One region of the Foliimonas ilicis genome, then DNA from elsewhere that is predicted to be linked to it. Evidence: predicted binding sites of a transcription regulator. Region 1 holds the regulator's gene; the other holds the start of a gene.
What was found. The regulator PhoB, encoded in region 1, activates phosphate uptake and scavenging genes when phosphate is short. The targets are predictions, from matches to a motif close to TGTCATNNANCTGTCAT.
Positions count from the first base shown of each region.

Region 2: ABFT80_RS24250 (LTA synthase family protein) is a predicted target of PhoB. The motif match lies at 1,831-1,847, and genes of this name have one in related genera.

Region 1 covers NZ_JBDUUH010000001.1:745,160-761,279, forward strand. The annotation lists gene ABFT80_RS03695 (fimbria/pilus outer membrane usher protein) at 1-2,329, opposite strand, end outside; gene ABFT80_RS03700 (fimbrial biogenesis chaperone) at 2,301-3,017, opposite strand; gene ABFT80_RS03705 (Csu type fimbrial protein) at 3,032-3,529, opposite strand; gene ABFT80_RS03710 (hypothetical protein) at 3,975-4,322, shown strand; gene ABFT80_RS03715 (hypothetical protein) at 4,365-4,619, opposite strand; gene ABFT80_RS03720 (PstS family phosphate ABC transporter substrate-binding protein) at 4,836-5,873, shown strand; gene pstC (phosphate ABC transporter permease subunit PstC) at 5,965-7,434, shown strand; gene pstA (phosphate ABC transporter permease PstA) at 7,431-8,753, shown strand; gene pstB (phosphate ABC transporter ATP-binding protein PstB) at 8,765-9,589, shown strand; gene phoU (phosphate signaling complex protein PhoU) at 9,613-10,320, shown strand; gene phoB (phosphate regulon transcriptional regulator PhoB) at 10,339-11,034, shown strand; gene ABFT80_RS03750 (ROK family protein) at 11,176-12,396, opposite strand; gene xylF (D-xylose ABC transporter substrate-binding protein) at 12,576-13,619, shown strand; gene ABFT80_RS03760 (sugar ABC transporter permease) at 13,808-15,127, shown strand; gene ABFT80_RS03765 (ATP-binding cassette domain-containing protein) at 15,143-15,931, shown strand; gene ABFT80_RS03770 (CHASE domain-containing protein) at 16,036-16,120, shown strand, end outside.
Region 2 covers NZ_JBDUUH010000014.1:70,437-86,556, reverse strand. The annotation lists gene ABFT80_RS24250 (LTA synthase family protein) at 1-1,795, opposite strand, end outside; gene fabD (ACP S-malonyltransferase) at 2,029-2,970, shown strand; gene fabG (3-oxoacyl-[acyl-carrier-protein] reductase) at 3,003-3,740, shown strand; gene ABFT80_RS24235 (acyl carrier protein) at 3,969-4,205, shown strand; gene fabF (beta-ketoacyl-ACP synthase II) at 4,243-5,505, shown strand; gene mltG (endolytic transglycosylase MltG) at 5,599-6,786, shown strand; gene ABFT80_RS24220 (YicC/YloC family endoribonuclease) at 6,810-7,700, shown strand; gene gmk (guanylate kinase) at 7,704-8,369, shown strand; gene rsmA (16S rRNA (adenine(1518)-N(6)/adenine(1519)-N(6))-dimethyltransferase RsmA) at 8,358-9,188, opposite strand; gene pdxA (4-hydroxythreonine-4-phosphate dehydrogenase PdxA) at 9,185-10,222, opposite strand; gene ABFT80_RS24200 (peptidylprolyl isomerase) at 10,235-11,173, opposite strand; gene ABFT80_RS24195 (LPS-assembly protein LptD) at 11,269-13,686, opposite strand; gene lptG (LPS export ABC transporter permease LptG) at 13,686-14,774, opposite strand; gene lptF (LPS export ABC transporter permease LptF) at 14,771-15,973, opposite strand.

The sequences.
Region 1 (16,120 bases):
CGACACGGTTTCGAGTTTCGAGGCCGGGGATGTAGGCCTGCCCGTCATAGCCGACGATGAAGCTTTCCGACGCTCCGGCGATTTTGCCCGTCGAGCCTTCGCTCAGATATTCGCCTGCCTCGTCACGGAAGGAGATGAGTGCGGCCTGCGAATGGGTTTCGACCTGAAACTTGACTACGGCACCGCTGCGGTCTGCAGGGACTGCGGTTTCGTGCGTGCCGGAGATCGTCGCGTCGAGCGGCAGATTGTCGGGCGAGATCGTTATTCGGTTGGGCTCGTATGAGCGCAGATTGGGGATCAGCAATTTGCCGGATCGGTTTGTTCGTCCGGCTGGCCGGTTCTCGTATTGGACCTCGACATCGGGCGCGCCCGTATCAACGACAGCGAAAGCCTCGTCGATGCGATTGGAGAAAAAGACGCCTTCGCCAGCAATCGCCACGGCACCGTCGACCTGGCCGCTGACGCGGAAGTCTTTTTCGAATTGCTGAACACCGGCTTCGAGTTTTGCAATCGGCGTGCGGTAACTGCCGGAAGCGGCACGGTTGACATAGGCGCCCTCCGTATCGCGGATACGCCAGCCATAGTCGCCGATTTCACCGCCCATCGACCGTGCAATATCTGCCGTTACCGCCGTGCTATCTTTGTTGTGGGACACGTTTGTTGCGGCGTTGATGTGTTCACCGAAGGAAATGGAAAGGCCCGCAAAGGCACCGAACGAGTCCCTGTCCTCCAAATCCTTGAATGCGGTCGCATAGACGGATGCACGCTTTCCGATCTGGCGATTGAGCGACAGGCTCAGGGTCTGCGCACGTTCCTCGTCAGCCGTTTCGAGCCTCGTATAAGTAAAGGTCAATGTGGCAGGATCGATGTAAAGCGGCGTGGAAACCGAAATCTGGTCGAGCGCTTTTGGCGGGGCGGAGCTGAACCAGCGAAGTTCGGGCGCAATGTCGTCGCGCGTATATGCCGTGACGCCTGCAATATCATTGTACTGGCCGAAGGTTCGCTGTGTTCTCGCGAAAAAATTGACGTCGCCCAGCGACATTTCGAGGCTGCCGCCGACCTGAAACCCGGTCTCGCTTTCATATGTGCTGGCAGCGGCAGAGACAGTGCCAAGCCCGTATGGGCCGACGCCGAAAACCATGCCCGCGCCGCCATTCAGCAGCCCGCCGCCGCCTTCGGCGTGCGCTTCCAATGTTGTCCAGTCGCTTACGCCGACGCGTGCCGTGGCCGATCCGAATATGCGCTTGTCATAATCGTTGGACTCGGTGCCAAAGAACCGGCGGGCGAATCCGGCCTCGGCGGAAAAATCCCACAGTCCCGGCGCAAGCAGATCGGACGATGCGAAGAACGGGCTTTCCGAAACTGTCTCGCGGCCCAGCGCATCGCGCACGACGATGCGCGCAACACCGCTGCCGGTGACGACCGGCAGGTTGGTGATCTGGAAGGGGCCGGTCGGTACTTCGCGCGACAGCCTGCGTGCATCGTTTACATAGACATCGACCGTGGAGGGTACGGCGGCCGATCCCGAAATCTCGGGTAGGGGCATGGTCACGAGATCTGGGCGAAGACCGAAGTTTCTTTGGATCTGCAGGCCGCCGAGACGCACGGGCCGTGTCCAGGGCAGGCCGCCCGATATGACGTCGCCGGCGCGGTAGGTCAGCATCGTCGCCGGGTGAGAGTAGGACCAGGTCGTGTCGAGCCGGGTGGATTTGTAATATTCATTGGGTGAGCTGTTCACCACGAAGCTGCTGGAAACGACGCCGAGCGCGCTGAATGCACGCGTTTCAAAAAGGCCCGAAACCCCCTCGAAGGACCACATGTCATCCAGCCTGTCGCCATTCGTGCTAGCATAGATCGTGTAATTCACGAGCGCGCCGAGCGAATTCTGCACGGCGCTTTCGTCCTTTTCCTCCGACGCCTCATGTGCATCGATCACACGGGTCGAGAGGCTGTCGAAGTCGGCACTGAAGCGGATGCTCTGGCTTGTCTCGTCATATTCATAGGCAATGCCGGGGAGCTTCGTGACGTCTACTAGACCATCCGCGTCGATCGCCTCTTGCGGGGCTTCGATGCCGACATTGCGAAGCTGCTGCGGCTCTATGAAGAAGGAGCCATTCGCATCCTGCCGGAACTCGGCGATCAGTTCCGTGCTTTCGCCGTTCAGGAATACTTCCAGAAACAGCGCACGTTCTCCCGATGAAGGAGTATCTTCTGGAGGCGGCGAGGTGGCATCCGGAAACTGGGCAAGTGTTTTGTTAACCGACGAAAAGACGAAACCGGATGACAGTAGAATTAGAATGCTAGCCGCCGACAAGACGCGCATTTGCATCGAACCGTCCCGTTTCGCTATCAGCGCTTATCGTTACGTTACGACCTGAAACCCGCCCCGATCCCGGCACGAACCAGCTTGCGCTGGAATTGCCAAGCACATACCCCACCAGACCGTCCCGTTTTGCGACCGCACGACCGCCGCTGTTTATGGAAAGGTTGGAAACTTTCAGCCTCATCGATCCTGTGTTGCGCACGCTTACCAGCACGCCGCCGCGCTGGGCCTGAACGGTCCAGGAAGGTTCCGCCCCCGCCGCTTCGGGATTTGCGAAGAACAGAGGGATCGAATGTCTTACCACCAGAGTAACGGTGCCTGATTTCTTGCGAGAGGCCCCCGGCAATTCATCGACCACCAGCCTGTAGCTTTCCTCGCCCGTTACCGGACGTTTCGATGTCCGCACCACACGAACGATATTTTCACCGCCCGGACGGAGTGTCGTTATCGGCGGGCTGACGACGACGTCTTTTGTGGGAACATAAGTCTCCTGACCGTCTTTCTGAGCCCAGCGGAAAACGCGGACCTGAACGTTAACCGGCGTTTTGGCATCGTTCCAGACGCGCAGTGTCGAGCTTGCTGTAGGCGTGCGAAGGTCGAGCACCACGGGTGCCACGCGAAGCGAGGTCGCGTGGGTAATCGTTGCGAATAGAAACGAGGCAAGAATAGTGAAGGAAAAAACGAGCGAGCGCATGGTTTTCTCCTTTTTTAGTAGGTCAAAGTGACGGTGATGATATCGTTATACGTGCCGGGTGTAGGTGTGTCCTGCGTCGGTACCTGACCGTAGACCGTGTAAACCTGCTCGGTGCCCGTACCTGTGCCTGCGACGGTATCGACCGTGACCGTGTTGCCCCAAACGGTCGAGCGGGCAGGGTCTGTATAAAGGGAATAATCAACCGTTTCGGCGCCGGGACCGGTCATTTGGCGTGTTGCAACGGTGGCCGCAGCGCCCTGGCCTGCATCCAGGCCGAGATCGTAATCCGTGCCGTTGGTGCATTGGACTGCAATGTCGCTGGTCGCGTCCACGGCGGCGTCGATCACGCCTGTTGCCGGAAAGGTCAAATCCCCTGCTGAATTGATCAAGCATTCGGCGTTGATTGTGATCTGTACATTGAATTGTGTCGTCGCTGTCTGCGAATACGCTGTGCCCGAGAGTACAAACAATAACGGAAGCGCTGCGACATAAGTCAGGTTTGATGGTTTCATTACATCCTCCAGCTTACGGCTGGAAGTTGAGCGCGAATTGCCCAGATCACCAACCGGTAATCCCCAAAGCCCCCACACTAACCATAGCTGATTCTATTTCTAAGTCATTAATATTTGAAAATTCAATTTAGATGGAAATTCCAGAATATAAAACTATTGTTTTTTATCATCAATAATCATTATTAATGCAGTAGATTTTTTAGTTTTTTACCGGAGTGAATTGCCGAATTTTTGGATTGTAGAAAATTGTACAATTCATGATTGCAAATCATATTCAAAAAATGCTGCGGGAATTCAGGGTGTTCATGTCGATAGACGAACTATACCGTAGGTAGAGCTTGTATGTTTTCGAAAAAAATCAGGGGTTGCGAAGGCCGATCCATCTGTCAGGTCCGTTCGAACTTTCGCCACTTACTCCGTGCATAGCTGCGCCATGCATATGATCATGCCTGTGGCATTCTTTACCTACATCGCTGTTTTTGTTGCCGGTTGCGCCACGCCGCCGGGGGCGATTGCTGCCAAGCCGGTGACCGACAACCGGTTTGCGGAACTCGATTGTTCGCTGCTCATATCCGAGCGGGACAAGAAGGTGACAATACTTGCGCTGCTTTCCGACGCGCAGTCGGAGCGCTACCGTGCCGACGCAATCAGCGTCGCGTTCACGGGCATGACGCAGAGCATGATAAATTCACCGAAGGAGCGCGAGGGCAAAATCTCCGAGTTGAAAGGCGAGGTCGACGCGCTGAACATGCAGGTGTTGCAGAAGCAATGTTCCATCGGCCTCGGTCAATAGATTGCCGTGCGTCCCGAAAACTGGTGACTTTTTGTCCGATGCCTAGGCGTCTTCCTCGGTTTCGTCATCCTTGCCGGATGACCATGAATGCGGCTCGATCTTCTTTTGGGTGCTGCTGTCGGTAAAGGTCCACCAGCCGGCATCCGCCTCGTCCCATTCACTGCCAGCGGCCTTCAGCTTTTCAAGCGAGCGATAGCGTGCGATGGACTCGTTTTCCTGCCCGTCAAAATCGGTCCAGTAGACCTGAACGCGGGAACCGTCCTTGGGCGCAGTCGCAATAGGTTGTTTAGAAGCCATTTTTTTCCAAGCCCGTGTTTCGATCGACAATATCCGAAAATGTAAGCCACAGGACGGGTTTGGCAATGCGCCTGATGAAAGACTTCCGGTATGGCGTTCCGAAGTTACTGAGCCGACATGAAACTGTCATGAGACTGTAATAAACCGGCGATATGGGCTTACGCGTCGCTGAAAAAACGGCGTCGAGTTACCAAATCCGAACAGGAGCAGGCTCCCATGAACAAATTCCTCCTAACCGTGTCGGCTGCAGCGCTGACGCTCGCCGGCTCGGCGGGCTTTGCCGCCGCCCGCGACCAGATTCAGGTTGCCGGTTCTTCGACCGTGCTTCCTTATGCAAAGATCGTTGCCGAGAATTTCGGCGAGTCCTTCGGCAACTTCAAAACCCCGATCATCGAATCCGGCGGCTCTTCGGGCGGCCTCAAGGAATTCTGCTCGGGCGTTGGTGAAAACACCATCGACATTGCGAACTCCTCGCGTCCGATCAAGGAATCCGAAGTCAAGGCTTGCGCCGACAATGGCGTGACTGAAATCCAGGAAGTCCAGATCGGTTATGACGGCATCGTCTTCGCAACCGACATTGCCGGCCCGGATTGGAAACTGGTTCCCGAAGACCTCTACAAGGCGCTGGCCGCACAGGTCGTCGTTGACGGCAAGCTTGTGAACAACACCGTTACCAAGTGGAACGAAGTAAACCCGAACCTTCCCGATTGGGACATCGCCGCCTACATTCCGGGTGAAAAGCACGGCACACGTGAAGTTTTCGAAGAAAAGCTTCTTGCCGTCGGCTGCGAAGCTTCGGGCGCACTCGAAGCGATCAAGGCTTCCGGCGCTGACGACAAGGCTGCTCACGCTGCCTGCGTCGCAGTCCGCAAGGACGGCAAGGCTGTCGACATCGACGGCGACTACACGGAAACGCTTGCCCGCATCAATTCGAACAAGACCGGCGTCGGCGTCTTCGGCCTGGCCTTCTACGAAAACAACGCAGACAAGCTGAAGGTCGCAACCGTGAGCGACGTTGAGCCTTCGGTAGAGACGATCGCCGCAGGCGAATATCCTGTGTCGCGCCCGCTGTACTTCTACGTAAAGAAGGCACATGTCGGCGTCATCCCCGGCCTCAAGGAATATGTCGAGTTCTTCCTGTCCGACGAAATGGTCGGCCCTGAGAGCCCGCTTGCCGAATACGGCCTGGTTGCTGCTCCCGATGCCGAGCGTGACGCTCAGCGCGAGGCTTTCGAAGCCGGCAAAACCATGTAATTGAAAGTCGAGGGGCGCGGCCTGGCCGCGCCCCTCTTCTTCAAATCTGTTCCGCGGTGATATTTAGCCGCCTTCAGGGCAATCGATATTCATGAGCGTCTTCTCTGTCGTACTGATCATTCTGGCCATCGGTATCGTCGGCTTTCTTCTGGGGCGGCAGCGCGCCGTTTCGCAGCAATCCGCTGGTGGCGAGAAGCCGCATTCGAGGCCCGGCTACCACGGCGCATTCGTTCTGGTTCTCGCCGTTCTGCCCGCGCTCTTTCTTTTCGCGGCCTGGAAAATCGCCAGCCCGACGATCGTCGAAACTTCATTGAAGTCCGGATTGCCTGAGACCGTTCAATCCATGCCGGAAAGCAACCAGACGCTTGTCGTCGGGATGATCAAGAGCATCGGTGGCGGGCTTAGGCGTTTGAACAACACCGAACTGGCCGAGGCCGATCAGGGCTTTGAGCAGTTGCGCAGCGTTCTCGGCTCCAAGGGTGTCGCGATTGCCGCCAATGGCGAGGATTATATGATCCCCGCCGCCAAGGAATATAACGCGATGACCGATGGGTCGGCGCGGTATGCGGCGATCATTGCAATTCTGCTTTCTGCGGCTGGTGCCGTCTACGGCCTTTCCCGCATCGCTTTGCGGGCACGCGCGCGCAACAATGTCGAGCGTGTCATATTGTGGGCTTTGCTTGCGGCATCGACCATCGCGATCCTGACCACGGTTGGCATCGTGCTTTCGATGCTTTTCCAGACGATTTCTTTCTTCAATTCCGTATCGCCGATGACCTTCTTCTTCGGAACGGTGTGGGATCCGCGTTTTGCAGCAGCCGGTTCGGGCGGCGCGGCGGGACAGTTCGGCCTCATTCCGCTTCTCGCAGGCACGCTCTATATCGCGCTTGTGGCGATGCTGTTTGCCGTGCCGATCGGCCTTTTCGCAGCAATCTACATGGCCGAATACGCTTCGCGACGAGTACGCGGTATCGTCAAGCCGGTGCTTGAACTTCTGGCCGGTATCCCGACCATCGTCTACGGTTTCTTCGCGCTGGTTACGGTCGGTCCGTTCCTGCGTGATCTGAGCGCAGCACTTTATGGCGGGCAACCCTTCATCCTCGCGCAGAGCGTGCTGACGGCGGGCCTTGTCATGGGCATCATGCTGATCCCGTTCGTGTCTTCGCTGTCGGACGACATCATCACCGCGGTTCCGCGCGCCATGAATGACGGCTCGCTGGGTCTTGGTGCAACGCGCTCCGAAACGATGAAGCGGGTTATCCTTCCGGCAGCACTTCCGGGTATTGTCGGCGCACTCCTTCTGACCGGATCGCGCGCTATCGGTGAAACGATGATCGTGGTGCTTGCGGCGGGTGTCGCCGCCAATCTCAGCATCAATCCCGGCGACGCGATGACCACCATCACGGTCAAGATCGTCAACCAGTTGACGGGCGACCTCGAATTCACCTCGCCGCAGACGCTCGTCGCCTTCGCGCTCGGCATCACGCTTTTCGTCATCACACTCGCGATGAACATCTTCGCACTCTACATCGTCCGCAAATACCGGGAGCAGTACGAATGACCGACCTCACCACCCAAGACGTCGGCACCACGGCTGCCCGTCCGCGGCGGGATATCGGGATCAAGAAGCGCTACGCTGCAGAGCGCCGCTTCAAGATCTACGGCATCGTCGCAATCGCGCTCGGCATCTTTTTCCTGCTGGCGCTGCTCTATACCGTCGTGCGCGATGGTCACACGGCTTTCTGGCAGACGTCGATCAGCCTTCCGATCACCTTTAATGCGGAAACGATCGATCCGAAGAACGAACGTGCGACCGATCCGTCCGTGCTGCAGATGGCGAATTATTCAACTTTGGCCCGCGATGCGCTTGCGACCAAGCTTGGCGTCAATCTCGATGGCGCAAGCCGCGCGGAGTCGCGTCTGCTCGGCGGCATGATCTCGCAAGGGGTTCGCACGCAGCTTCGCGACATGGTGGTCGAAGACCCGTCCATCATAAGTACGACGCAGAATGTCTGGGTGCTGGCCAATGCCGACGTCGATTCCGCCCATAAGGGGCAGATCGATCTGCGCGTCGACGAAGCGCGCCGCAAGGTCAAGGACCAGCAGGTGACCTGGATGAACCAGCTTACCTCTGACGGTTCGATGGTAGAGAAGTTCAATACGGGTATCTTCACCTTCGGCGCATCGAGCCGCCCGGAAACGTCCGGCATGGGTGTTGCGATCATCGGTTCGCTCTACATGATGGCTATCGTGCTGGTGCTGGCGCTGCCGATCGGCGTTGCCGCTTCCATCTATCTGGAAGAATTCGCGCCGAAGAACCGCTTCACCGATCTGATCGAAGTGAACATCAACAATCTCGCGGCCGTGCCTTCCATCGTCTTCGGTCTTTTGGGATTGGCGGTCTTCATAAATTTTGCCGGGCTACCGCGATCCGCGTCCATCGTCGGCGGTCTGGTGCTGACGCTTATGACGCTGCCGACGATTATCATCGCGACGCGCTCCGCTCTCAAGGCCGTGCCGCCGTCGATCCGTGCTGCCGCACTTGGCGTCGGTGCATCGAAAATGCAGATGGTGTTTCATCACGTTCTGCCTTTGGCCGCACCTGGTATCCTGACCGGCACGATCATCGGCCTTGCACAGGCGCTCGGCGAAACCGCGCCGCTGCTGTTGATCGGCATGGTGGCCTTCGTTGCCAACTTCCCATCAACGCCATTCGATCCGGCGACAGCGCTTCCGGTGCAGATATTCATGTGGGCCAATGAGGCCGAGCGCGCCTTCGTGGAGCGCACCTCGGGAGCCATCATCATCCTGCTGCTTTTCCTCGCGGCAATGAACATCACTGCAATCATACTTCGCCGCCGTTTCGAACGGCGCTGGTAGGAGCACGGATTATGAACATAATGACCGAACAAGCAGTAGAAGAAGCAGTTCTGGGTAAGCGAATGACAGAGACGAACGAACAACTGAAAATGAAGGGCGAAAAGGTTCGCGTCTTCTATGGTCAAAAACAGGCTCTGTTCGATGTCGATCTGAACGTGCGCGAAAAGCAGGTTACGGCGCTTATCGGCCCGTCCGGCTGCGGCAAGTCCACCTTCCTGCGCTGCCTCAACCGCATGAACGACACGATCGAAAGCTGCCGCGTCGAAGGCAAGATCACGCTGGACGGCGAGGACATCTACACGCAGAAGATCGACGTCGTCGAACTGCGCGCCCGTGTCGGCATGGTGTTCCAGAAGCCTAATCCGTTTCCTAAGTCGATCTATGAGAATGTCGCTTACGGACCGCGCATTCACGGTCTGGCCAAGAACAAAACCGAGATGGACAAGATCGTTGAAAGCAGCCTGCAGAAGGCCGGTCTGTTCAACGAGGTGAAGGATCGGCTTCAGGAACCAGGTACTGGGCTTTCGGGCGGCCAGCAGCAGCGCCTTTGCATTGCGCGCGCAATTGCCGTTTCACCGGAAGTGATCCTGATGGACGAGCCGTGCTCGGCGCTCGACCCGATTGCGACTGCGCGCGTCGAGGAGTTGATCGACGAACTTCGCCAGAACTACACGATCGTCATCGTCACGCACTCCATGCAGCAGGCAGCCCGCGTTTCGCAGCGCACGGCGATGTTCCATCTCGGCTATCTGGTCGAGGAGGGTGCGACCGAAAAGATGTTCACCAACCCGGACGACAAGCGCACGCAGGATTACATCACCGGCCGCTTCGGCTGACGGTTGGGATACGAGGACAGATCATGGGCGAACATACCGTCACCTCCTTTGACGAAGAACTTGAGCAGATCGACCGCCTTATTCGTGAAATGGGCGACAATGCCGGTTCGATGGTCGCGGACGCCATTCGTGCGCTGCTTTCATCGGATTCCGCACTCGGCCAGCGCGTCGTTTCCGAAGATGCGATCATGGATGCGAAACAGCGCGAACTCGATGACCGTGCGATAACGCTTATCGCCAAGCGCCAGCCAATGGCGCAGGATCTTCGCGCTGTCGTCGGCGCGATCCGCATGGCCGGCGATCTGGAGCGCATCGGCGATCTCGCGAAGAACATCGCAAAGCGCGTCAGCGCGGTCGGCCAGACGGCGGCGCCGAAGAGCCTGTCGCACAGCATCGATTCCATGGCCGCGCTGGTTCTGGATCAGGTGAAGCTGGTCATCGACAAATATGTCGCGCGCGAACCGGATGCATTGCGCACGCTTCGCGCCGAAGACGAGAAGATTGACGTCAAATACACGGCGATCTTCCGCGAATTGCTGACCTATATGATGGAAGATCCGCGCAACATAACGGCGTGCACGCATCTTCTGTTCTGCGCGAAGAACCTCGAGCGCATCGGCGACCATGTGACCAACATTGCCGAAAATGCTTATTTCGTGATGACGGGCGAGCAATTGCCACCGAACAGACCTAAACTCGATGAAACCACGATGACGGTTCTTGCCGAGTAGAATGACGGGTGAAATGCGATGATCGCACCAAAAGTCATGGTGGTTGAAGACGAAGAACCCCTTGGCGTTCTTCTTCGCTACAATCTCGAATCCGAAGGCTATCAGGTCGAGGTCGTCGCGCGCGGCGACGAGGCCGAGATCAGGCTGCAGGAAAACGTTCCCGATCTGCTGGTGCTCGACTGGATGATCCCGGCGATTTCGGGCATCGAGCTTTGCCGCAGGCTGCGCATGCGTCCTGAAACGCAAAGGTTGCCGATCATTATGCTGACGGCGCGCGGCGAAGAAAGCGACCGGGTGAGGGGGCTTGCGACGGGCGCCGACGATTATCTCGTCAAGCCGTTCTCGACGCCTGAATTCATGGCACGCGTGAAGGCGCTTCTGCGCCGGGCAAAGCCGGAAGTGCTTTCGAGCATTCTCAAGGTCGGCGACATCATGCTCGACCGCGAAGCGCATCGCGTCTATCGCAAGAAAAGCGAGATCAAGCTCGGGCCGACGGAATTCCGGCTGCTGGAATTCATGATGCGGCATCCGGGCCGCGTGTTCTCGCGCAGCCAGTTGCTCGACAATGTCTGGGGCGAAACGATTTACATCGACGAAAGAACGGTCGATGTGCATGTCGGTCGTCTGCGCAAGGCGGTGAACACAGGCCGTATGCCGGACGTTATCCGCACGATACGCGGCGCGGGTTACGCGATCCAGGAAGACCAGCTTTAAGAGCCCTTTTGCAAATTCTACCCTGCCGGACATCTAGCGCAGTTTTCTGCGCTTCCGGTGCTCACGTACCAAATGTACGCTCCGCTCCGGTTCTCGAAAACCACACTATATGCCTCGGCAGGGCGAATTATCAAAAGGGCTCTAGGTCTTCGTACCGTTGCCCGGCGCGAAGATCGCGCTGTCGATATGGGTCAGCGCATGCATGGCGCTGCCCTCGCGGATGAGCGAGAACTCGTCCGGGATCGCGGCGAAGCTGATTGCCTTGTTGTGCTGTCCGCCTGCGGTGTTGGCTATCGCGTCGCGTAGTGATGGTTCGATCAGATCGAAAGCCGCGGCCCCTATGCCGACAACGGCGACCGGGGCAGGGTCAATCAGCGCGAACATGCTTCCCAAACCATAGCCAATTGCCTCGCCTGCGGTATGAAACGCGTCGCGCACGCGGCCGGGATGATTCCGGGCGCTTTCTGCAAGTTCCAGCATGTCGGCGTCGTCTATGTCGACCAGTGGGGCTACATCTTCGGCCAAACCGTGGGCATTGCGCCAGATCGCATAATTTCCGGCATAGGCCTCGACGCAGCCGCGCCGTCCGCACCGGCAAAGCGCGCCATGCGGCAGATGGTTCATATGGCCGAATTCGGCGCCGGATGAATGCGTGCCGGTGAACAATTCACCTTTGAGCATCAGTCCCATGCCGATGCCGTGCGACAGCAGGATGGCGATGAAATCGTTCTTGTAGCGATCCGGATCGCGCCAACGCAGCGCCACTGTGATCATGTTGCAGTCGTTTTCGACGGTCGAGGGAATTCCGAACCGTTTTTCGAGCAGATCGGCCAGTTCCAGATCTGTGTGGCTGGTGATCGGCGACCAGAGCATCTTGCGCGAATGCGAATCAGTGATGCCCTGCACGGCGATCATCAGGCGCAGGATCTTACGTTGCGTATTGTTCTTTTTGACTAGACGCTCGACCATCGCGATACATGCCTCAATCAGCTCTTCCTGAGAGAGTTCGAGCGTCGGCAGCTTGCAGCTTTCTTCGGCGACCATGACCCCGGAATAGTCGATCAGAGCACCTACCAGATGATTGAGGGACAGGACGATCGTGACCGTGGCGGCGGCCTTCGGATTAAGACCCAATCCCACCTGAGGCCTTCCGCGCCTTGATTTTGCTGTTTCTGCCGAGGCCGTCTCCACAAGAATTCCCTCACCCATAAGGTCGGACGAGATGGCGGATATGGTGGAATGGCTGAGGCCCGTGGCGTTCGCTATGGAGGTTCGAGATGGCTGTCCCGAGCGGCGCACTTCAGCGATGACCATCGCCCTGTTCCGGCGTCGCAAATCATCATGTCTTATTCCAGCCGGCATGTGGCTTAACTCCTCCCGCACCCGTCGCGGGCCTCTTGTTCGTGAGGGCCCGTTTACGGCGTACAGGCGGATATTGACAGAAGTCACGGCTTGCGCCACTATTTATTTCGGAGCTCGAAAAAAAGCTGCTCTGACGCTTTATAATCGTAGTCGCGCTTTCCGGCGCTTGGGAGGAAATCATGAATAAGTTTACCACCGCCATTCTGGCGGGCGTTGCCATGTCGCTATCGCTTTCGGTCGCGGCACAGGCGAAAGACAAGATCATCGGCGTCTCCTGGTCCAATTTCCAGGAAGAGCGCTGGAAGACCGATGAAGCCGCCATCAAGGCAGCTCTCGAAGCTGCGGGCGACAAGTATATTTCGGCCGATGCGCAGTCGTCTGCCGCAAAGCAGCTCACCGATGTTGAAAGCCTGATCAGCCAGGGCGCAAACGCGCTCATCATCCTTGCGCAGGATTCCAGCGCAATCGGACCGGCTGTCGAAAAAGCCGTCGCCGAAGGCATTCCGGTCGTCGGCTATGACCGCCTGATCGAAAACAAGGACGCTTTCTACCTGACGTTCGACAACAAGGAAGTCGGCCGCATGCAGGCGCAGGGCGTGTTCGACGTGAAGCCGGAAGGCAATTATGTCTTCATCAAAGGCTCGGGTGCCGATCCGAACGCAGACTTCCTGTTTGCGGGCGCGATGGAAGTGCTGAAAGAAGCGATCGATTCCGGCAAGATCAAGAATGTCGGCGAAGCCTACACCGATGGCTGGCTGCCGGCTAACGCGCAGAAGAACATGGAGCAGTTCCTGACCGCAAACGACAACAAGGTCGATGCAGTCGTTGCGGCCAATGACGGTACCGCAGGCGGTGCAATTGCTGCACTCGACGCACAGGGCCTTGCCGGTTCCGTTCCGGTTTCCGGGCAGGATGCCGACCATGCTGCGCTGAACCGCATCGCGCTTGGCACGCAGACCGTGTCGATCTGGAAAGACTCGCGTGAGCTTGGAAAGACGGCTGCCGAAATCGCTTCGCAGCTTGCTGACGGAACTGAGATGGACAAGATTCCGAACGCAGTGAAGTTCGATGGCGGTCCGAACAAGGTCGAGATGACCTCGGTGTTCCTGAAGCCTGTTCCGATCACGAAGGACAATCTTGACGTCATCATCGACGCAGGCTGGGTCTCGAAGGACGTTGTCTGTCAGGGCGTTGCTGCCGGTTCGGTTCCGGCCTGCAAATAATTTGACCATTTAGCGAAACGCCGCGGCCAAGAAGCCGCGGCGTTTTTCTTGGGGTCTAGATCGGGCTGGTACGAAGCCTGATCATGGTTCAAACTATCGTATGACCTGTCCCGAAGTAGCCAAACATGGCGTTCGGTTCCGGTCCATGTTCACAGTAACGGAACAAGCCGTACTGTCGGGAGGACTTCATGAGTGAAGTGGCATCGAGCGGAATGCCGGACGGAGCAAGATCGTCCGAGCTTGGACCGGTCGCAAGGTTTCTGAAGGCGACGGAAATCGACACCCGCATGCTCGGCATGGTCGGCGCGCTGCTGGTCATCTGGATCAGCTTTCATTTTCTGTCGAACGGCCTGTTTCTCACGCCGCGAAACCTCTGGAATCTTTCCGTTCAGTCATCATCCATCACTGTCATGGCGACCGGCATGGTGTTGGTGATCGTTACGCGCAATATCGATCTTTCAGTCGGTTCGCTGCTTGGCTTTGCTGGTATGGTCATGGGTGTTACGCAAGCTGTCTGGCTCCCCAGAATGATGGGTTTCCCGCTGGGCGACCCTACAATCTGGATGATCGCGCTTGCCGCAGGTATCATCGTGGGCGTCACGATCGGAGCGTTTCAGGGCTTTCTGATTGCCTATCTCAGCATCCCTGCCTTCATTGTTACGCTTGGCGGACTTCTTGTCTGGCGCGGTGCGGCCTGGTGGGTCACAAGTGGCCAGACCGTCGCCCCGATGGATGCCACTTTCCGCCTGATGGGCGGCGGGCCGGATGGCTCTATAGGTGCGACCGCAAGTTGGATCGTCGGCCTTGTTGCATGTGCCGCAGTGGTTTTCATGCTGCTGTCAGGTCGCAAGCAGCGCAAGCGCTTCAAGTTTCCGCTTCGCCCCGTATGGGCTGAAACGTTCCTTGGCGTATTGACCTGCGGCGTCATTCTCGGTGCCGTGTGGGTCGCCAATTCCTATCCTTGGCCAGCAGGCACAGTCCGGCGTTATGCCGAAGCCAACAATATCACCATTCCCGAAGGCGGATTGTTCATCGCGCATGGCATCGCCATACCGGTTCTGATAGCGATCGCTGCGGGCATCATCATGACCTTCATCACGACCAGAACCCGCTTCGGACGCTATGTGTTCGCCATCGGCGGCAACCCGGAGGCGGCAGCGCTCGCTGGCATCAACACCCGCTGGGTAACGATGAAAATCTTCATGCTGATGGGCTTTCTCGCGGCAATCGGTGCGGCAATCTCGACATCGCGCCTCAATGCGGCAACCAACGCGCAAGGCACGCTGGACGAGCTTCTGGTCATCGCGGCAGCGGTTATCGGCGGCACGTCGCTTTCGGGCGGTGTCGGCACGGTTGCAGGCGCGATGCTGGGTGCGCTGCTGATGCAGTCTCTGCAATCGGGCATGGTCCTTCTCGGCGTCGATACGCCGCTTCAGAACATCGTGGTCGGCATAGTGTTGGTCGTGGCCGTATGGCTCGACACGCTTTATCGCCGTCGCACGCAGTAATCGGGGAGAAAAGCGATGGATCAAACGCAAACCCCTCTGATCGATATGAAGAATATATCGATCGCCTTCGGTGGCATTCGTGCCGTGGACGACGCCTCGATCGATCTTTTTCCGGGAGAAGTCGTGGCGCTGCTTGGCCACAATGGCGCGGGCAAGTCGACGCTTATCAAGATATTGTCCGGCGCCTATAAGCGCGATGCAGGCACGATCTTCGTAAATGGCGAGGAAGCTTCGATCAGCAATCCGCGCGATGCCAAGAAATACGGTATCGAAACCATCTACCAGACGCTTGCTTTGGCGGACAATGTGGATGCTGCAGCCAATCTGTTTCTCGGCCGTGAGCTGAAGACCAGCTGGGGCACGCTTGACGATGTTGCCATGGAAGCCGAAGCCCGCAAGGTCATGGGCAGGCTCAATCCGAGGTTCCAGCGCTTCAAGGATCCGGTCAGCAAGCTTTCGGGCGGTCAGCGTCAGTCAGTGGCGATTGCACGGGCTATTCTCTTCAATGCACGCATTCTGATCATGGATGAGCCTACGGCTGCTCTCGGTCCTCAGGAAACCGCGCAGGTTGGTGAACTGGTAAAGCAGCTCAAGCAGGACGGTATCGGTATCTTCCTCATCAGCCATGATATTCACGACGTGTTCGATCTTTCGGATCGGGTCTGCGTCATGAAAAACGGTCAGGTGGTCGGCACAGCAAAGACAAGTGATGTGACCCAGGATGAAGTGCTTGGCATGATCATTCTTGGCAAATGTCCTCCGGGCGCCATTCCGGGTCCGGGCGCGCTTGTCGTCAAAAGCTGAACGGACAGATTCTCCCGATTATTGGCAGCTACGCGAGTGCGTTTGCATTCGCGTAGCCAGACGCTAATAAGGAATATGGTGGGATCAAACCGGCAGTATTCGACTTGAAGAAGTTTTTTCCAGGCGTCGTGTTTTTTGCCGTGGCAATTGCCGCTGCCGCTGTTGCTCTGTTTGCATATTTTGCCGCGC
Region 2 (16,120 bases), on a different contig from region 1:
AGTCGGGCGTGCCGGTTCCGTCCTTGGAAATCAGCATGTTGCGGTCGATGACCCTGTAGTCCTCATGCATCTTGCCGAGGAACTCCGTATAATAAGGATGCTCGATGCCGGCACTCTTCAGCACCTGCAGGGGCAGGAAGGCGGGGCTGATCGAGCCGAGATCCTTCACAGCACCGTCGCGATTCGACCAGATGACCAGCGGCGTGTCGTGCTGCTCGATCATCTCGTCCAGCGGTGCACGGCGCTTCGCGACATTGTCCGGCATGAAGCCGGTGTCAACATAGACAGGCCCAAGCGGCGGCAAATGATCGCCGAAGAACGCAATCACCGTTGGCCGCTCGCGCTTGGCTGCCCACTCGACAAGGCGTTTCAAGCCTTTGTCGGCGTCAGAGGCGCCTTCCGAATAGGTGCGGATCGAAGCGTTCGTGGCATCGCTCGCCGCACTGGAGACCTTGTGCGTGGCGTCGGGATAGCGATTTGCCTCGTAAGGGCCATGGCCTTGCAGCGTCACGGTGAAGAAGAAGAACGGCTCCTCGATGGCATCTGCCTGGCGAATAATTTCTTCCGTCAACGCTTCGTCGGAAACCAGCGGACCGCGTTTGGCGAGTTCCGGCAGATTTTCCTGTGACATGAATTTTTCGAAGCCGAGCGCCTCATAGACCGGCGTCCTGTTCCAGAACCAGCCGCTGAACGGATGGATGGCGCGGGTCGCGTAGCCTTCGCTGCGGAAGAAGGTCGCAAGCGAGGGCAGAGGTTTGCGCACATATTGCTGATAGGGAATGCTGCCGGTGGGCAGGAATGCGTTGGAAAAGCCGGTCAGTGCCTCGAACTCGACATTCGCGGTCATGCCACCGAATTCCGGCGAGAACACATTGCCGGACTGCATTTCACGCACATTGGCGATCGGATCGGGCGTGATCGTCACGCCGGGCAGCTTGGTCGGATCCCAGAACGATTCGCTCATGACGATGATGACGTCGGGCTTTTCTTCCGGAAGCACTGCCGCCTTCAGCGTCGGCTGCGGGATCGCGTCGATCGCCTTGGCTGAAAAACCTGCCGGTGCCGCGACATTGGCCATGGGAAGGTTGAGCGCGAAAGCGATGGCGAAGCCGTTGCTGGCGTAGTTTTCCTTCTGGTCCCACATCATCGGGCTGATTTGTAGACGGTCACGAATCCAGGAGAAGCTCGCGTAATCCATGATCGACACGAAGAAGGCGAGAACCGGAAGCGCGACCAGAAGGCGTACGGCGCGGCCCTTGAGCGACATCAACGGGAAGCGCCTGCGCCAGAAACGCCAAGTGGAAAACAGCAAGGCGATGGCCGCGAAGGTCGCAACGACTATCAAAACGGCTGTAAACGGACGCTCGCCTACCAGAAGAGGCATCAATTCGATGATCTGGCGGGCGTAGAGAAAATCTGTCGGGTAGAGCGGATCGCCGAGATAGAGCGATTTCTGGTGCGCGACGAATGCAAGGATCACCGCAACAGGCCCAAGCACAAGCAGACCATGATGTGTGCGGCCCAATATCGCGTCCAGAATTGTAATCAGCAGCGCAAAGAGGCCGACTGTCGTCCAGCTTGGGCGAAACGGTTCCTGAAAGAAGAGAAGCGCCGAATCGAGCGAACCGCGTACGATCCACTCCATGACCAGAACCAGAATTGCAGAAAGAATGAAGGTCGCCGAAATAGAGGCGAGTATCCGGGCCGACGAAAGTTTGCGCGGGGAGGGGGCGGATGCTCCTGCGGTCTCAACGACCGTTTGAGCCGGCTTCGTACCAGCAATATGGTTTACCAACGCAACTTCCCCGTACTAGCACCCTGTTATCTTACTGTCATTGAAGTGTCATAAAAGCTAGTCTCGGCTAACGTTTTTGGAAGGTTTGCGATCCTTCCGCTGGGACACTTTTAATATCCGCATTTCATGCAACGGTTATCGCCGGAACCCGTCAAATGTCGCCTCAGGCTTGACTTGAGAGGCTGGCTTGTTCACACGGCAGCAGGATTAAACGAGCCGGGAGCACATAGAAAATGGCGATCGCACTCACTTTTCCGGGCCAGGGCAGTCAGTCCGTCGGCATGGGCAAGGAACTGGCGGATGCATTCCCCGAAGCCAAAGCTGTCTTCGACGAGGTGGATGATGCGCTGGGCGAAAAGCTGTCGAAAACCATTTGGGAAGGTCCCGAAGACGCGCTGACGCTGACGGCGAATGCCCAGCCTGCACTGATGGCGGTATCGCTGGCTGCTTTGCGTGCACTTGAGGCACGCGGCTTCTCGCTGAAGGACAAGGCGGCCTATGTCGCCGGTCACTCGCTGGGCGAGTATTCAGCACTCGCTGCCGCCGGAACGTTTTCTATTGCCGATACCGCAAGGCTCCTGCGCATTCGCGGCAACGCCATGCAGGCGGCGGTTCCCGTCGGTCAGGGCGCTATGGCGGCAATCATCGGCCTTGAACAGGCAGATGTTGAAGCCGTCTGCGCAGAAGTCGGCAAGGATGGCGTCTGCCAGATCGCAAACGATAATGGCGGCGGCCAGCTTGTGATCTCCGGCAGTAAGGCTGCCGTTGAAGCTGCCGCAAGCCTTTGCACAGAAAAGGGTGCCAAACGCGCAATTTTGCTGCCCGTCTCCGCACCCTTCCATTCTGCGCTGATGGCACCTGCAGCCGATGCGATGCGCGAAGCGCTGGCCGGTGTGACCAAGAATGCGCCAATCGTGCCGGTTGTCGCCAATGTTGTCGTGCAGCCCCTGACGGACCCGGAAGAAATTGCCGCGCGTCTGGTCGAGCAGGTCACGGGCCGCGTGCGCTGGCGCGAAACGGTCGAGTGGTTCGGCAAGAATGGCGTGACGACACTTTACGAAGTGGGTGCAGGCAAGGTTCTTTCCGGGCTCGCCCGCCGCATCGACAAGGAAATCAAGACGGCCTCTATCGGCAATTCCGCCGATGTTGAAGCTGTTCTGGCTTCGATAGACTGACACGAATTAAACGCAGCAAGGGAGTTGCATCAATGTTCGATCTGAGCGGTCGCAAGGCGCTCGTCACCGGCGCTTCCGGTGGCATTGGCGAGGCGGTTGCCCGCGCGCTTCACGCGCAGGGCGCAATCGTCGGCCTTCACGGCACCCGTGTCGAGAAGCTTGAAGCTTTGGCAAGCGATCTCGGAGACCGCGTAAAGCTGTTCCCGGCCGATCTTTCGGACCGCGAAGCCGTAAAGGCGCTCGGCCAGAAAGCCGAAGCCGATCTCGAAGGCGTCGATATTCTGGTCAACAATGCAGGCATCACCAAGGATGGCCTGTTCGTTCGCATGTCGGATGCTGATTGGGATGCGGTGATCGAGGTCAATCTGACCGCCGTTTTCCGCCTGACGCGTGAACTGACCCACCCTATGATGCGCCGCCGCAATGGCCGTATCATCAATATTTCTTCGGTCGTCGGTGTTACCGGCAATCCGGGCCAGGCGAATTATTGCGCCTCGAAAGCCGGTCTGATCGGTTTTTCCAAGTCGCTGGCGCAGGAAATCGCCACACGCAACGTCACGGTAAACGCGGTCGCGCCCGGTTTCATCGAATCGGCCATGACCGACAAGTTGAACGACAAGCAGAAAGAAGCCATCATGGCGGCAATTCCCGCCAAGCGTATGGGTACGGGCGAGGAAGTCGCCTCCGCCGTTGTTTATCTCGCATCGAACGAAGCAGCCTACATCACCGGCCAGACCATTCATGTGAATGGCGGCATGGCGATGATCTGAAATTGCCTCGGTTTAGCCCTAGTTCTTAACAGACTCTTTCTATCCAACCCGTCCGAAAGGGCTTTTCGCCTTGGACGCCAGCATATTTTCGTGTAATGCGGCGCTCTAATCCGAGGCTCGAGACTTCAATCCCAGAAGCTTCGGGGTTCTGGACAGAACATCTTTCAACTTGATTAGCGGCAGTCAGACCGCTAACGAAGACGAACAAACAGAGACGAGGATGCCCAAATGAGTGACACCGCAGAGCGCGTCAAGAAGATCGTTGTCGAACATCTCGGCGTAGACGCCGACAAGGTAACGGAAGCTGCAAGCTTCATCGACGATCTGGGCGCGGACAGCCTCGACACGGTCGAGCTCGTCATGGCGTTCGAAGAAGAATTCGGCGTCGAGATTCCTGACGATGCAGCCGAGACGATCCTGACGGTCGGCGACGCCGTCAAGTTCATCGACAAGGCCTCTGCCTGACGCTCTGCGTCAGTCCAGTTGCATTGAGACTGTTATGATGAGGCGGGTTGTCGTTACCGGCTTGGGTCTGCTTTCGCCTTTTGGCGTAGGAGTGGAACATGGCTGGAAAGAACTGCTAACAGGCAAGAGTGCTGCAAAGCGCGTCACGGAATTTGAAGTGGACGATCTTCCTTGCAAGATCGCCCATGTGATTCCGCGTGGCGACGGCAGCAACGCCTCATTCAACCCTGAATCCTTTCTTGAGCACAAAGAGCTTCGCAAGATCGGCGACTTCATCCTTTACGGGATTGCGGCCGCCGACGAGGCACTGAAGGATTCAGGATGGGAACCGAAAACGCCGGATGAGCAATATGCTACCGGCGTTCTCATAGGCTCCGGGATCGGCGGTATCGATGGCATCGCCGACAATGCGATGACCCTCAAGGAGCGCGGCCCGCGCCGCATCAGCCCGTTCTTCATTCCGGGCAATATCATCAATCTTATTTCCGGGCAGGTTTCCATCCGGCACGGGCTGAAAGGCCCGAACCATGCCGTGGTCACAGCCTGCTCCACCGGCGCGCACGCCATTGGCGATGCTGCACGTCTCATCATGTTCGGCGATGCCGATGTCATGGTTGCAGGCGGTGCGGAAGCGCCTGTCACGCGTCTTTCGCTGGCCGGTTTCGCGGCCTGCAAGGCGCTTTCCACCGAACGCAACGATACGCCTGAAAAGGCGTCGCGCCCCTATGACCGCGACCGCGACGGTTTCGTCATGGGCGAGGGCGCAGGTGTCGTCGTTCTGGAAGAACTCGAACACGCCAAGGCGCGCGGCGCAAAGATTTACGCCGAAGTGGTCGGTTACGGCCTGACCGGCGATGCTTATCACATCACCGCACCGGCTTCCGACGGCGAAGGCGCATTCCGCTGCATGACTGCCGCGTTGAAGCGCGCCAATCTCAAGCCGTCCGACCTCGATTACATCAACGCCCATGGCACTTCGACCATGGCGGACACGATCGAACTCGGCGCTGTCGAGCGTCTGGTCGGGGATGCTGCATCGAAAATCTCGATGTCTTCGACAAAGTCGTCCATCGGCCACCTTCTGGGTGCTGCGGGCGCTGCCGAAGCGATCTTTTCCATTCTGGCGATCCGCGACAATATCGCGCCTCCGACCATCAATCTCGACAATCCTGAACGCGAAACGGCCATCGACCTCGTGCCGAACAAAGCGCGCGAACGGCAGATCGACGTTGTCTTGTCGAACTCTTTCGGTTTTGGTGGAACGAACGCGTCGTTGGTCCTGCAACGTTATAATGGATAAATGCCCGCGCGATGCGCGTTGCACCGTGAATTTTGCCATATTCGAGGGTAGTCTCGCATCGAGATTCGCAAAATCGAACATTTCCGAGGCGTCATGAGCAACACTCCACCCGAAAACGTGGAATCTGGGCAACACGCCGAGCCATCGAAACCGATCGTTCCAAAGTCGGCCAATGAAGCCTTGCGGCCGGAGGCAGGCACGCCGCCGCCCCGTCGTTCGCGGCATTCGAAAAACCAGTTCGTCGTTTTCCTGAACTTCATGCTTTCGCTGGTGATGCTTGTCGTCATCGGCGTTGGCCTGCTCGTTTATTTCGGCAAGCGTGAGTTCGACGGGCCGGGTCCGACCACAGCCGCCACGACATTTCTGGTCAAGCCGAATTCCAGCGTGGCCGAGATTGCCGGGCAGTTGGAGCGTCGCGGTCTGATCAGCGATGCACGCGTGTTCCGCATCGGTCTGCGCGCGCATGACGCTGATGGAAAGCTGAAGGCCGGTGAGTACGAAATCAAGGCCGGCGCCTCCATGCGCGAGATCATGGACATCATGGAGACCGGCAAATCCGTTCTCTATTCGCTGACCATTCCCGAAGGGCTGACGGTCGAGCAAGCGTTCCAGAGAATTGCAGAGCATGAGGCGCTGACCGGCGACATGCCTACTGAAATTCCCGCCGAAGGAATGTTGGCCGCCGATACGCAGCGCTTCACGCGCGGCGCGACGCGTCAGCAGATCATCGACAAGATGCTCACCGATCAGAAACGCCTCGTTGAAGGCATATGGGAGCGTCGCGTAAGCGATCTGCCGCTGAAAGACATCAACGAGTTCGTCACGCTGGCTTCCATCGTCGAGAAGGAAACCGGACGCGGCGACGAGCGGTCGCGGGTGGCTTCGGTGTTTCTGAATCGTCTCGAAAAGGGCATGCGCCTGCAGTCCGATCCAACGATCATCTATGGTATTTTTGGCGGCAAGGGCAAACCTTCCGACCGGCCTATCTACCGCTCGGACATCGATACGCCGACGCCATACAACACCTACACGATCAACGGCCTGCCGCCGACGCCGATCGCCAATCCCGGTCGCGCCTCGCTGGAGGCCGTCGCCAACCCCTCGAAAACGGAAGACCTATATTTCGTAGCCGATGGGACAGGTGGCCACGTCTTCGCGAAAACGTTGAACGAGCACAATGAGAATGTCGCGCGCTGGCGTGCGTTTGAGCGGAAACGTGCCGAGGAAGCCGCCAAGGCGGCCACCGAAAGCGGGGCGGATTCGGAAATTATAGCCCAGTAAATAAGCGAACAGGCGCGGGAACCATGAATTTGCAGAGCATGACAGGGTTCGCGCGCGCTTCCTCCGAAAGCGAGGGAACGAGCGTCGCCTGGGAAGTGAAGTCGGTAAACGGCAAGAGCGTGGAAGTACGCCTTCGTTTTCCTCCCGGCTTTGAGCGGCTTGAACAAAACGTCCGCCAGACAATCCAGAAGCGGTTTTCGCGCGGTAATTTTCAGGCCACGTTGACGGTAAACAGAACCGGCGGTTCGCAAACGCAGCCGGTCATCAACGAAGTGTTTCTCAAAGATATTGCCGGCCTTGCCAAGCGACTTGAAGAGCAATTCGGTGTGGCCCCGGCCAGCGCCGATGGCTTGCTCGCGCTGCGCGGCGTTCTGGAAGTGCCCGAAACAGCCGAAACCGAAGAAAGCAGGGCGCAGCTCGATGCTGTGGTAATCGCAACGCTCGATCAGGCGCTGTCAGCTTTGGAAAAAGCACGCGGCGATGAAGGCGAAGCACTGAAATCGCTGCTTTCCGGCCATATCGACACGGTTGAAGCGCTGACGCTTCGGGCGGAAGCGGATCCTTCGCGCGAGCCGGGTGTCATCCGCGCGCGCATCTCCGAGCAGGTCGCGCTGCTTATGGATGCCAGCACCAATCTCGACGAAGCACGGCTTCATATGGAAGCGGCGTTTCTCGCCACCAAAGCCGATATCCGCGAGGAGCTCGACCGTCTCAAGACGCATGTCGCGTCCGCCCGCAGCCTGCTCGGCGGGCAAGGCCCGGTCGGCCGGAAGCTCGACTTTCTGGCGCAGGAATTCAATCGCGAATCTAACACTTTGTGCTCGAAATCGAACGCCGCTTCGGTTACGGCCATTGGGCTGGAACTGAAAGTCGTGGTCGATCAGTTTCGCGAACAGGTTCAGAATTTGGAGTAGAGCATGAGCTCACAGACCGTTATTCGTCGTCGCGGCCTCATGCTGGTGCTGTCGTCGCCTTCCGGCGCCGGAAAATCGACCATCGCACGCAATCTTCTGGACAGCGACCACGATCTGAGGTTGTCGGTCAGCGTCACGACGCGCCCACGCCGCGGCAGCGAAATCGATGGCGTGCACTATAAGTTCAAATCGGTGCGGGAATTCGAAGGCCTGCGCGATTCAGATGCCTTGCTCGAATGGGCCGAGGTGCATGGCAATTACTATGCAACCCCACGCGAGCCGGTTGAGGCTGCGATGGCCGAAGGCCGCGATATGCTGTTCGACATCGACTGGCAGGGCGCTCTGCAGCTCAAGGAAAAGATGCGGGTCGATATCGTCTCGATCTTCATCCTGCCGCCCTCGATGGCCGAATTGCGTTCAAGACTGATGCGTCGCGCGGAGGATGCCGAAGCTGCCATCGAAAAGCGCCTGCAGAATGCGCGCGAAGAAATCGAACATTGGAAAGAATACGACTTCGTCGTCGTCAATCACGATCTGAACCAGGCCTATAATGAGGTCAAAGCCATCGTTGAGGCGGAACGTCTCCGCCGCGATCGCAGGCCGGGCCTGTTCGATTTCGTTTCAGGACTGCTCGACGAGAATATCGGAAAACCCGGCTCAGCGATTTAACGCGTTCGCAAGGGCGGCGAACTCGGCAATGTCGAGTGTTTCCGCCCGTCTCGTTCCATCGATGCCGGTTGCTTCCAGCAATCGCTCCGCACCGAGGCTCTTCAGGCTCTGACGCAGCATCTTGCGGCGCTGCCCGAACGCAGCTTCCGTCACACGCCCGATAATGCGTACATCTGCCTCGATAGGCTTCTCACGCGGCACGAGATGTACGACCGATGATGTCACCTTCGGCGGCGGTGTGAAGGCCTGCGGCGGTACGTCGAAGGCGATGCGCGCATCGGTGCGCCAGCCTGCCAGAACGCCCAGCCGCCCGTAAGCATCGCTGCCGGGTTTCGCGACGATGCGCTGGGCCACCTCGCGCTGGAACATCAACGTCATGGATTGGTAGAAGGGCGGCCATTCCGCCACCGTCAGCCAGCGAACCAGCAATTCCGTGCCGATATTGTAGGGAAGATTGGCAACGATCCGCACCGGCTTTCCATCCGCGAGTGCCGCGAAATCGGCCTTCAAAGCATCGCCTGACACGACATCCAGCCTCCCCGGATAATGCGCAGCGATTTCGGCGAGCGCGGAAAGGCAGCGCTCATCCCGTTCTATGGCGATCACTTTCGCCGCACCATTGGCAAGCAGCGCACGTGTAAGCCCGCCGGGGCCGGGGCCAACTTCGATGACGGTCGCACCTTCCAGATTGCCGGAGGCGCGCGCGATCTTGCTCGTCAGATTGAGGTCGAGCAGAAAATTCTGGCCGAGCGATTTTTTCGCCTGGAGTTCGTGATCGCGGATCACGTCGCGAAGCGGCGGCAGCCCATCTATGCTCATGCGGATTGTGTCGTACGGTCGGCGAGTTGCCGGGCAAGCTTCAGCGCTGCGATCAGGCTGTCCGGCCGCGCCACGCCTTTGCCTGCAATATCGAATGCGGTGCCGTGGTCGGGCGAGGTGCGAATGAAGGGCAGGCCGAGCGTGACGTTCACCGTCTCGTCGAAAGCCAGAGCCTTGGCGGGGATCAGCGCCTGATCGTGATACATGCAGATCGCCACATCGTAACTTGCGCGCGCGCGCGGATGGAACATCGTGTCGGCGGGCAGGGGGCCGAACGCCTCGATACCTTCGGCGCGCAATGCCTCGACGGCTGGGCGCACGATGACATCGTCCTCGGTGCCCATCGATCCGCCTTCGCCAGCATGCGGGTTGAGACCGGCAATCGCGAGCCTTGGGTTCTCGATGCCGAAACGGTTCTTGAGATCATTTGCGACCACACGCGCAACCGTTACGATCAAATGGCCGGTAAGCAGCTCGGAAACCGTCTTGAGCGGCACATGGATCGTCACCGGGACCGCGCGCAGTTCAGGGCCTGCAAGCATCATGACCGGTGTACTGGCGGCGCCGGTGGTACCGGCAGCGCGCCCTGCCAGATGCGCCAGATATTCGGTATGTCCGGGGAAGAGAAAACCAGCATCGTAGAGCGGCTTTTTCGCAATGGGGCAGGTGACGATTGCCGCCGCATCGCCTGAAAACACATCGGCCACCCCGCGATCGATCGATTCCAGAATACCGGCGGCATTGGAAGAATCGGGAGTTCCGGCACTATCGCGGAATGAAGCTTTTAGCGGCACGATGGGCAAGGCCGTTGCGAATGCCTCGGCAGCGCCCCCCGGATCGGTGACAGCCAGCGGCGTTTCCAATCCGACCGCTTGAGCACGCGCCGCAATCAGCACTGGGTCGCCGAGCAGGTAGAATGGTGCAATGTCGGCGGACATTCTCTGATGCCACGCCGAAAGGGCGATCTCCGGGCCAATGCCGGAAGGATCGCCGGAGGTCAGTGCAAGCGGACGCGAGACACGCGTATTCGGCATTAACAGAAAAGCCTAACGCTGAACGATACGAGCTTTTTCTTTAAGCTCGGTGATGTAGCGCTTGCTCAACTCGTCGGCCTGCTTGTCGTTCGTGCCTTCGTTCTGGAAGACGCTGCGTGCGACGCGGTCGTCGGAAACTTCGCGCGCGCTGCAGATGCCTATGAACTCGACGCCGCGCTCGGTTTCGCGAACAGCGGTGGCGCCGCCGGATTTCGTGCTCTTGATCTGATCGGCCCAATCCGGCGGAAGTTCCGGTGCCAGAACGCGTCCAAGGTCGCGAACGGTCACATCAAGCAGTCCCTTTGCGAAATCACGCGTCCTGTCGCAGCCGGCAAAGCGTCCGCGCATGGCTTCCGCCTCGCGCTTGCGCTTGCCGAGCGTCGCACCGCGTTCACCTTGGGGCACCACGAAAATAACCTGCTGGAGCATGTATTCGGTGGCACTCGGCTTGTTGCCGCCGTCCTTCAACATGCGCTGGACGACATCCTGCTCGCTCATCGAGCCGCCCTGCGCGCGCTGACGCGCCTGAAGGGCCTGGTTCCAGCCCATCTGGGTGCGGATGAATTCCTTGAAATGCTCTGCGGTCACGCCTGCCTGGTTGAGCGCGCCGGTCATTTGCTGCACCGACATCTTGTTGCTGCTGGCAAAGCGGTTGAACGCGTCGCCGACCTGCTTGTCCGACACACGAATGTTGAGGCGTTTGATCTCGGCGGTGCGAAGTGCCTGCTCGACCATTTCGTCGGAAGCTGCACTGTTGCCGCCACCGCGTCTTTGCAGCTTCAGGAAGGCCGCGCGCCGCTGAATGTCATAGCTGGTGACCGGTACGCCATTGACGACATATTTGATCTCGCTTGCCGCCGCAGGGGTGATCGAAACAGCCGATGGCACGACCGTAAAGGAAACCAGCAGCGCAAAACTTGTCGAGAACAGGTATTTTTTCATCGAAAACATACAATTCTTCCCCGTTTCCGGTTGTTTTCAGGGATGGAACACAATTTTGCATGCATTCGCTATGCGGCGAAACGATGTCGCGACACCATCCATCATCACTGAGTCGTGAAAGCACTCGATGATGAGCCGAAGTCCCCAAGTGTACGGAACGAGATATTGAACCCGAAACTGCGCTCCGTGTCATCGTTAGGCGCAATTGGATTACGCTTTTCCGACATGGTCATCGTATAGGAGAAGCATTCATCGTCATAGGCAAAACCATAGGCGTTGCGCGTGACTGTGGAGGATTCGAAATCATACGTTCCGCTGCCGAACACGCGCCAGTTTTCCTGAATGCGTGCAGAGGCACCCAGCGTCACCTCGCGGCGATCGTCCGGAAAGCCGTAATCTTCCTGCTTTTGGATAAAGGCATAACGAGCCGTCACGGTAAGTGGCCTGCTGGTGTAAGCAGCGCGGAGCTCTGCCCGGCGGATTTCAAATGTCTCTTCGTCCAGCCGCGCGCTGGCGGAACCGGAAAGCCCGAACGGGCTGACGAAACCTGCCATGCCGACATAATCGGATTTGTCTGTCTCGAGGCCGGAATTCAAGCCGACATTGACCAGATCGGGTGCGAGGAACGTGTTGTCGCCGGCAACGCGATAGGATTGTCCTGCAAGTGCGCTCGTCGACCAGCCATTGTCGTATGAGCCGGAGTAGCGCACACCGATATTTGCACGCGTGCCGCCTTCGATCCGATCATAACCGGAAAACTTGTCGCGCTCGAACAGGGTCGATGCGTCAAACACAAAGCTCTGCGCGTCTTCATTCGGGAAGCCGAGCTCGGAGGTGTAGCTGGTATCCGGTCTGGCGAAGATCTGCCCCATTGGCTCCAGAACATGAGATGAACTGGTTGCCGAGAAGAGCACCGGCCAGCGAAGTTCCATGCCGGCCGTCGCCATGAAGCGATTATAGGCCGAGCGAACGTCGGACGAGACGCCGCCGCGGTTCGTCGCCATATCATTGATCGCCGCAATGGATTCCGAATTGGGGTTGGAGTATGTCGTGTCCGCCTGGAAAGCCAGGAGAGGGGTGAACACAAGTCCGCCATCGGTAATGAAGGAGCGTTTCCATTCCGCTTCGCCGGTAAGACGTGAGGAGCTTCCGTCGATACCGATCACGCGCTGCGTAGTTGTTTCACCATCGATAACACGCGTTACGCGATCCAACTGCGATCGATATAGCGAGCGTGCATTGATATCGATGTTCAATTCGCCGCCTGCGATCGATTCATCCGGCGTGTAGGAGTAGTCGAATGACGGCAGAACCCAGGGTTGCTTCTTGTCTCGCGCCGATGCGGACGTGTCCAGAATCTCCTCCTGTACGTCGAATTTCATCGTGCGCAGATCGAAATAGTTCCTGTCGTTCAGGCCGGTAAGATAGACTTCCGAGCGATAGATGTACTGACTGTACTCTCCGATCTCGTATTTGCGCGAAAAATTCTTGTCGGTCTGCGCCATCACATCCCAGCCGAATGCCCAGCGCTTGTTCAGATTGAACTCGCCCTTCGAGCCGATCATGCCGCGGAAGCGGTTCGGATCGTCAGTCGTGCCGCGATCGACCGTGTTCGCGTCGAAAGCCATCGGATCGTTCTGGCGAATGCCAGCCATCGTCAATGTGTAAGAGCCATTGTTGAAACGCTGGTTCCACTCAGCCTGACCGAGGAAGCCCTGCTTCGTATAGCCGGATCCCGTAACGGTAAGATCATAGGTTGGCGACAGCGCGAAATAGTAAGGCACTGAGAGACCAAAACCCAGTTCGCTGTTCTGACCGAAGCTTGGAATCAGGAAGCCGCTCTTGCGCTTGACTGTCGGGTCGGCGATCTCGAATGCCGGAAGATAGGCGATGGGGAAGCCGAAAAATTCGAAGCGCGACTTCTCGAAGCGCACAGTCTTGGCCTGGCCATTCCAGATGATCTTCTGGGCCTTGATGCGCCAGATCGGCGCCTTGTCGGGCTTTTCTTCGCAAGGTTCGCAAGCCGTGTAGACGCCATTGTTGAACGTCGTGAGCTGGCCGTCCTTGCGCTCGGCGCTCTCTGCCGCGAAATAGGTCTTGTCGACGGTTTCGATGCGCAATGCATTGACGAAGCCGTTCGCGAAATCGTCCGTAATGTCGATTTCTTCGGAATAGATTTTGGTGCCGTCGCTGTCGATGATCTCGACATTGCCGGTGGCGATGAGGCGCGAGGTGTTGCGGTCGTATTTTACACGCTGCGCAACGATGCGATTGCCGCCGTAATCGATCTGCACGCCGCCGACGGCGCTGACCGTATTGTTATCGTTATCGTAGACGAGCGTGTCCGCCTCGAGAAGCATTTGCGAACCGGCTGGAACACTTGGCGCCGGAATCTGTCCATCGATCTGTGCGAAGGAAGACGTGGGCGCCACGACGCAAGCCATTACGCAAGCGAGTGCAGTCGCGCCGTAAAGGCGCGTCAAGAAAGCCGATTTGCGGATAGACGACACCGCACCCCTCACTAACCGTCCTCCTTGTAGAGCAGGAAAGTAACCCCGAAAAACATCGCTATCACAACCGGAGACCACGCCGCAATGAATGGTGGCATGAAGCCTGCGTTACCAAATGCTTTGACCAATACCGAAACGACATAAAGCAGAAACCCGGCCATGACGCCACCCAGAATCATCGTTGCCGACTGTCCCATTCGTGCAAATCGCATCGAAACTGTTGCAGCAATGAGAGTCATTGCGACCAGCAGCAGCGGCAATGCCAGAAGCGAGTGGAACTGCATGGCGAAGGCGTTGGCGCGAAGGCCGAAGGAGCGCGCCACTTCGATCTTGCCCGGAAGCTCCAGAAACGGGATGGTTTCGGGCCTTGCGAGGCGCTCCTGAACGAATTCAGGTTTGAGGTTAGTCGGCACACGCGCTTGGTCCAGCCGCTCTACATCCGTGCTGCCGCGCAGCACCCTGACGCTGTTAAGCTCCCAATAACCATCCCGCAGGAAAGCACGCTGCGCGTCTTTGCGCTCGACGATCTCGCCGTCCTTGTCCAGATCGATGAACACGGCATCTGCCAGTTCAAGGCCCTGATTGAGAATCGCGCGCGCGCCGATGATCGTATCGGTGCCATTCGTCTTCTGGCGAATCCATGGTGCCGAGAAAGCCGAGACTTCGTTCGAATTTCCAGAGCGCAGCGTCGTTTCAAGCGTTTCCGAGCGCGAATAGCCATGCGCGGCGAGGGGATTGAGCAGGCCGACGGTCAATATGCCGAAAAGCAGCGCGCCGATGCATGATGGCAGCAGAAACTGCCATGCCGAAATGCCTGCCGAGCGTGCAATGACCAGTTCGTATTTCCGGTTGAGCGAAATCAGCGTTGCCATTGCGGCAAAGAGAGCAACGAATGGAACCGTCTGCTGCATGACCATGGGCACGCGTAGCGCCGAAATCGCCAGCGCTATCCCGACTGTAAATCCGGGGAGGCCGGATGTGCGGCTTGAAAATTCGGTGAAGTCGATAAGAAAGACCAGCGCGAAAATGCCGATGAAGAACCAGGTGGTTATCGTCAGATAACGGAAGAAGAAATAGCGTCCGAGCGTCCAACCCATCAGAGCTGCCCCTGTGAGCTTGCCGCACGCCCGGTAATGCGCATCCAGACGTTTGAAAGGCGCTTTCGAGCATTGCCGAACAGGGCATAGATGCGTTCAGCAACGGAAATCGGCAGCTCCATGGTCCGGTTCGTCGCGATGAACCATATGCAAACGAGAGATGAGCCAATCGGAACGGCGTAGACGAGCGGCGTCATATAGGCGGCGGTCTGCAATTGGTTGGCTGTGAAAAAGCCCAGCCAACGCACGAAAAGCGCAATGACGACGGCTGTGATCAGCGGATTGATGCGTCCTTCGCGATGCGATCGCGCATCGCCTGCGACAGCAAGCCCGATGAGTGCGAACACGAACGGGAAAGTCCATTCGGTCATGCGGCGATGAAACTCGGCGCGGAAGGATGCCGGCTTGTGTTTATAAACAGGATCGTTCGGGTCCGGGTTGAGCAGATAGGGGATCGTCCGGTCCTTCGGATACATCGTGATCGAACCGGTCGCCGAGGCGAATACCGAAAGATCGAAAGCATAGGACGTGAAGCGAATGACGGAGACGTCGCCAGCCGGTGTTTTGCGGTGAATGACGCCGTCATTCATGATCAGCATGTTCTTGTCGTCGATATCGACCACCGCGCCGGTCTTTGCATAATAAAGCAGGTCGATGCCTTCTTCGCGCGAATCGGCAACGAAAATGCCGCCGAGTCGTCCATCAGGCAGGCGTTCCCCGATCTGCACGAAAAGCCCGTCATCCACCTTGCGGAACGTGCCTTCCTGAATGACCAGCGAAAGAAGGTCGGCGCGTGCGGTTGCGACCAGCTCGCGGCCGCGCTGCCGCGCATAAGGATCGACGCCATTGTCGACCGCGAATGAAAACGCGCTGGCCAAAAGTCCCACGATTATGATCGGGCTGACGATGGTCATTCGCGACGCGCCGGATGCGCTGATTACCGCGAGTTCGGAATCCGTATTCATGATGCTCAGCGTCTGCGCCACGGCGATGATGAGCGCGAACGGCACCACGATCGGGATGATCGACGGCAAAATCAACGTTGCGATTTCGAAGAATGTCAGTGCGGATTGACCGCTGTCCGTCACCAGATCGATGCGGGCAAGCACCTGCGTCGTCCAGACGATTGCGAGCGTCCAGAACAGAGCAGCCGCGAAAACCTGAAGCACGCGGCGCATGATGTAGCGTTCAACGACGTTCATTAAGCGCGATATTTCCGTCCTGTTTGGCGGCAGATAAGTTTTGGCGAATCCGCCCGCAAGGATCAGGGCCGCCGGTAAATCGATTCCGTCTCGTCTCAGCCACCGCTCGCTTTAACTTGTCGTCCGTAATGGCTAAAAAACGGCGAA